2 regions of the Streptomyces sp. NPDC040610 genome follow, and region 2 is predicted to be linked to the other one. Evidence: riboswitches for the same ligand, from Rfam matches in the RefSeq annotation. Region 2 holds a riboswitch; the other holds the start of a gene.

Region 1 (2,996 bases), on a different contig from region 2:
AGGGGAGTGGTTTGGGGCGGGTGACGGTGCGGTTCGAGACGCCGGGGTCGGCGCCGGGGCGGGTGCGGACGTTCCGGACGGATGATCCGGAGCTGGAGCTGTCGGATCCGTTGCCGTTGGTGGCTGAGGACGGGGAGGTGGGGGAGGCCGCCGAGGGGGGTTCTGCTGGGGGCGCTGGGGCTACGGGGGAGCCTGGGGTGGCTGGAAGCGGGGAGGGGCCGGGGGCGGGCGGGACGCCAGCGGTATCGGAGGCGCTGTGAGGACCGAGGGCTCTGCGGGGCCCTGACGACGCCACCGGGAGAGGCGGCCGTGACTGGCCAGCAGCGGGCCACAGAGGGCCATAGAGAGCTATGGCGGGCCCACGGCGAGCTGGGGTGAGCCGCGTGGGGCCGGGTTGGGCCGTGTGGGCCGGGGCAGGATGCGTGAGCCGGGGCGGGCCGCGTGAGCTGGGTTGGGCTGTGCGAGCCGGGATGAGCCTCGTGAACCAGGGCGGGCCGCGTGAGGCGGTGCGGGACGCCCGGGTCGGATGGGGGTACGTGGGCCGGGTCGGGGCGGCGGCGGGAATTCGACGCCGTCGGTTACGCGGACGTCTGGCCGAAGTCCGCGTCCGGCGGGGGCGGCGGTGGCGCCAGGTCCAGGCCGTAGTGGCGGTAGAGCTGGAGTTCCTGTTCCGGGGACAGATGGCGGCCGACGCCGAAGTCCGGGGCGTCCTTGATCAGGGCGCGTTCGAAAGGGACCCGGAGGGTGCCGTCGTCGACCAGCTCGCTGGGCTCCAGGGGGACGAAGGCGTCCCTGCTGAACAGCCCCGTCCGTATGGCGGCCCACTCCGGCGCACCGGTGGCATCGTCGAGATAGACCTCGTCGACTGTGCCGATCTTGGCCCCGTCGCGGTCGAACGCCTTGCGGCCGATCAGGTTGCGCGGATCGATATCGGTCTGCACGGGCCCTCCAACTGGTCGCGAGTCGTTCGTGCTCGTACCTGCTTGTGCGTACTCGTACCTGCTCGTACGTGCTAGTACGTACTCGTCCAGAATTCGCTCGTCATCACTACGAAAGAGCACATCGAGGCGGGCGGCCACTCGAGGGATCGGCCGCGGTCCTCGCTGGTAGGCTGGCGAGTGGCTGTTGACCCCGTGCGGGAGAGCTCTTCGGTGGCAGCACCGGAGGCGCCGAAGGAGCAACTCCTCCCCGGAATCTCTCAGGCCCATGTACCGCACGGACGAGGTCACTCTGGAAAGCAGGGCGGGCGTCGGGCGGGCACGTTCGGAACCCTTCCTCACCGACGGTGAAAGCAGCGCTGCCCTCGGGCGGTGCTGTGAAGCTCTCAGGTTGAGATGACAGAGGGGGAGGCCGTCCGGGTACCCGCGCCGTGGTGCCCCTCGCAGGTCGTGTCAGACCAGGAGGCCTCCGCAATGACCGCCACTCCTCGTACTCCGCTCTCGCAGCTGGAGCAGGGAATCCCCTTCGAACAGCGGCACATCGGACCCGATGCAGAAGCCCGCGCCAAGATGCTCGCCCAGGTCGGGTACGGCTCCCTCGACGAGCTGACGGCCGCCGCGGTGCCGGATGTGATCAAGAACGCCGACGCCCTCGAGCTGCCCGGCGCGCGGACCGAGGCCGAGGTCCTGGCCGAGCTGCGCTCCCTCGCCGACCGCAACCAGGTCCTCGACTCGATGATCGGGCTCGGCTACTACGGCACGTTCACGCCGCCGGTGATCCTGCGGAACGTGATGGAGAACCCGGCTTGGTACACGGCGTACACGCCGTACCAGCCGGAGATCTCGCAGGGCCGTCTGGAGGCGCTCCTCAACTTCCAGACCGTCGTCGCCGACCTGACCGGACTGCCCACCTCCGGTGCCTCGCTGCTCGACGAGGGCACCGCCGCCGCCGAGGCCATGGCGCTCTCCCGGCGCCTGGGCAAGGTCAAGAACGGCGTCTTCCTCGTCGACGCCGACGTGCTGCCGCAGACCGTCGCCGTGATCCAGACCCGCGCCGAGCCGACCGGTGTCGAGGTCGTCGTCGCGGACCTGACGGACGGCATCCCGGCCGACGTCGCCGAGCGCGGCGTGGTCGGCGTGCTGCTCCAGTACCCGGGCGCCTCCGGTGCCGTACGGGACATCAAGGCGCTCATCGACCAGGCCCACGACCTGGGCGCAATCGTTTCTGTGGCCGCCGACCTGCTGGCGCTCACGCTGCTCACCTCGCCCGGTGAGCTCGGCGCGGACATCGCCGTCGGCACCACCCAGCGCTTCGGCGTCCCGATGGGCTTCGGCGGCCCGCACGCCGGCTACATGGCGGTGCGCGAGAAGTTCGCCCGCAGCCTGCCCGGACGCCTCGTGGGCGTGTCCGTCGACGCCGACGGCAACAAGGCCTACCGGCTCGCGCTGCAGACCCGTGAGCAGCACATCCGCCGCGAGAAGGCGACCAGCAACATCTGTACCGCCCAGGTGCTGCTCGCCGTCATGGCCGGGATGTACGCCGTCTACCACGGCCCCGAGGGGCTCAAGGCGATCGCGCGGCGCACCCACCGGTACGCGACGATCCTCGCCGCGGGCCTCAAGGCCGGGGGCGTCGAGGTCGTGCACGAGGCGTACTTCGACACGCTGACCGTCCGCGTGCCGGGCAAGGCCGCCGACATCGTGACCGCGGCCCGCGAGGGCGGCGTGAACATCCACCTCGTGGACGCCGACCAGGTGTCGTTCGCGTGCGACGAGACCACGACGCGCACGCAGCTCGCCGCGATCTGGACCGCGTTCGGTGTCGAGGCCGACGTCGAGGCGCTGGACGCCTCCGTCGCCGACACGCTGCCCGCCGGTCTGCAGCGCTCCGACGACTTCATGGCGCACCCGGTGTTCCACCAGTACCGCTCCGAGACCGCGATGCTGCGCTACCTGCGCCGCCTCGCCGACCGGGACTACGCGCTCGACCGCGGCATGATCCCGCTGGGCTCCTGCACCATGAAGCTCAACGCCACCACGGAGATGGAGCCGGTCACC
Region 2 (2,996 bases):
GGCCGCCGCCGGACGGGAGCGGGATCCAGACGCGGCCGCGGCCCAGCGTCTCGACGATGCGGGCGCCCACCGCGTCCGACGGCGGGGCGCCGAGCGACGCGGCCAGGACCTCCTCCAGCTCGTTGGCCGGCCATCCCTCGTGCGGATGCCCATGCGGATGTCCCTGGTCCGGGCCCGGTCCCTGTGCCGGAACGCCTCCCGGGCAGTCCCCCGGATAGTTCATCTGTCCTCGACCTCTGCTCTGCGCTCTGCCCTGCTCCTGTGCTGCGGGCCCGACCCTAACCGGGACCCCCGCCGCACCGCCCCCTCAGCCCCCTCAGCCCCCGAACCCGATCTCCCGCAGCGCCCCCGCCGCCTCCCGGTCCAGAAGCACCGCCGAGCCGCAGCCCCGCGGCAGCTCACCCCGCTCGGCGGCGCGGACGAGGCGGCCGACCGTCCTGCGGTGCCGCGCGAAGGCGTACCGGGAGACCCCGCGGCCGCGCTCGCGCTGCCCGTCGAGGGCGACCTCGACGGGCACGTCGAGCAGCAGGAGGTGCAGCGTGGCCCCGCGCCGGGCGGCCGCGCGGCCCAGCCAGCGGCGCACCCACGGCTGCGTACCGCAGTCGTGCACGACGACGCCCGCGCCGGAGCGCAGCGCCCGGTGCAGGCCCGCGTAGTGCGCGAGGCGGACCAGGGGGCGGTAGAGCGCGTACGGCAGCAGCCGGGGCATGCGGGCCGCCCAGCGGTCCCGGGTGTCCTGGGAGTCCACGCGCGGCCCCGCCACCGCGCGCCGCATCAGCGTGGACTTGCCGCTGCCGGGCAGCCCGGACACGACCACGACGTCGCTCGCGCCGAACACCAGGCGGCGCGGGCCGCGCCGGGCCCGGTCCCTGAGGTCGCGCACGACGGGCCGCGGGAAGTACCCGAGGCACTCGCGCACGGGGGCGCCGGGCTGCGGCGGCACCACGTCGCCGCCGGGCAGCGCCACACCCGTGGTGGTCGCATAAGCACCGCTCCTGTGCACCGTGATCGGCCTCCCCATGCTGGTCACGTCACTCATCCCCAGTACTTCTCCGTTGAGTGTAAAGAGACGGTAATGCCACACAAGGGCATTCCGCCGTAGCCGCCGTCGTGAAGAAGTTGCTGCTGTCGTGAAGCGGGGGCGCGTGCAATGATGTGCGCGCCAACTCCATACCGGCCGCTTGAATCCGCGCGGGAGAGTTCCCGGAGACGTGACCGCACTCTGACGCGGACGTCGTCCCGGGGCGCCGAAGGAGCAAGTTCCTCCCTTGAATCTCTCAGGCCCCGTACCGCGCGGGCGAGGCACATCTGAAAAGCGGGTCGATCCCCGGTCACACCCGGCCACACCGGTCGCAGGGGCGGCTCCACCCAAGGTGCAAGTCATGACCCGTCATACGCACGGGACGTGGTGAACCTCTCAGGTTCGATGACAGATGGGGAGGATCGACCTCGCCCGTCATGCCCCGGGAGCCAGTACTGATGAGCAACACCCCACGCCACACCGCCCTGGACGCCCTGCATCGCGACCTCGGTGCGACCATGACCGACTTCGCGGGCTGGGACATGCCGCTGCGCTACGCCAGCGAGCGCGACGAGCACAACGCGGTCCGCACCCGCGCCGGCCTCTTCGACCTCTCCCACATGGGCGAGATCACGGTCACCGGCCCCGCGGCGGTGGACCTGCTCAACCACGCCCTGGTCGGCAACATCGGCTCCGTCGGCGTCGGCCGCGCCCGCTACACCATGATCTGTCAGGCCGACGGCGGCATCCTGGACGACCTGATCGTCTACCGGCTCCAGGACCAGGAGTACATGGTCGTCGCCAACGCCGGCAACGCCCAGGTCGTGCTCGACGCACTGACCGAGCGCGCCGAAGGCTTCGACGCCGTGGTCCGCGACGACCGCGACGCCTACGCCCTCATCGCCGTCCAGGGCCCGGAGTCCCCCGGCATCCTGAAGGCGGTCACGGACGCCGACCTCGACGGCCTGAAGTACTACGCGGGCCTGCCCGGCACCGTCGCGGGCGTCCCCGCCCTGATCGCCCGCACGGGCTACACCGGCGAGGACGGCTTCGAGCTGTTCGTGGCCCCCGAGCACGCCGAGCAGCTGTGGCGTGCGCTGACCGAGGCCGGTGCCCCGGTGGGCCTGGTCCCCTGCGGCCTGTCCTGCCGCGACACGCTGCGCCTGGAGGCGGGCATGCCGCTGTACGGGCACGAGCTGACGACGGCCCTGACGCCGTTCGACGCCGGTCTGGGACGAGTCGTCAAGTTTGACAAGACGTCCCACGCGGACGACTTCGTGGGCGTCGAGGCGCTGCGCGCGGCCGCCGAGCGCGCCGAGGCCGCTCCCCCGCGCAAGCTGGTGGGCCTGATCGCCGAGGGCCGCCGGGTCCCGCGCGCGGGCATGTCCGTGGTCGTCGGCGGCGAGGTCGTCGGCGAGGTCACCTCCGGCGCGCCGTCCCCGACCCTCGGCAAGCCGATCGCGATGGCGTACGTCGACGCGGCGCACGCCGCCCCCGGCACGGCGGGCGTGGGTGTGGACATCCGCGGTACGCATGAGCCGTACGAAGTCGTCGCGCTGCCGTTCTACAAGCGTCAGAAGTAGCCCGGCGGCGCCGGTCCAGTCCGGCCTCCGCCCGCGCCCCACTCGCTCTGCGGACGCCTCCGCGTCCCGTCGGGAGCCGTGGCGGCACGCGCCCGTCTCAGTCCGTAAGACCCACGTTCATCAGCACTCGCCCGCGTACAGGAGAATTCAGGCCATGAGCAATCCCCAGCAGCTGCGTTACAGCAAGGAGCACGAGTGGCTGTCGGCCACCGAGGACGGTGTGGCGACGGTCGGCATCACCGAGTTCGCGGCCAACGCGCTCGGCGACGTCGTCTTCGCCCAGCTCCCGGCGGTCGGCGACACGGTCGCCGCGGGTGAGACCTGCGGTGAGCTGGAGTCGACGAAGTCGGTCAGCGACCTCTACTCGCCGGTCTCCGGTGAGGTCGTCGAGG

What was found. A riboswitch is a leader RNA that binds a small molecule or an ion and turns the genes downstream of it on or off. The one in region 2 is predicted to bind glycine.
Region 1: another riboswitch for glycine. It lies ahead of gcvP (aminomethyl-transferring glycine dehydrogenase); the one in region 2 lies ahead of gcvT (glycine cleavage system aminomethyltransferase GcvT).

Annotation. Positions count from the first base shown of each region.
Region 1 is NZ_JBVIXA010000002.1:1,360,852-1,363,847, reverse strand. It holds gene ACZ6AA_RS12570 (DNA polymerase IV) at 1-260, shown strand, start outside; gene ACZ6AA_RS12565 (PRC-barrel domain-containing protein) at 579-941, opposite strand; glycine riboswitch at 1,127-1,224, shown strand; gene gcvP (aminomethyl-transferring glycine dehydrogenase) at 1,413-2,996, shown strand, end outside.
Region 2 is NZ_JBVIXA010000001.1:1,253,867-1,256,862, reverse strand. It holds gene ACZ6AA_RS05580 (enhanced serine sensitivity protein SseB) at 1-223, opposite strand, end outside; gene ACZ6AA_RS05575 (AAA family ATPase) at 317-1,039, opposite strand; glycine riboswitch at 1,183-1,302, shown strand; glycine riboswitch at 1,303-1,443, shown strand; gene gcvT (glycine cleavage system aminomethyltransferase GcvT) at 1,480-2,604, shown strand; gene gcvH (glycine cleavage system protein GcvH) at 2,759-2,996, shown strand, end outside.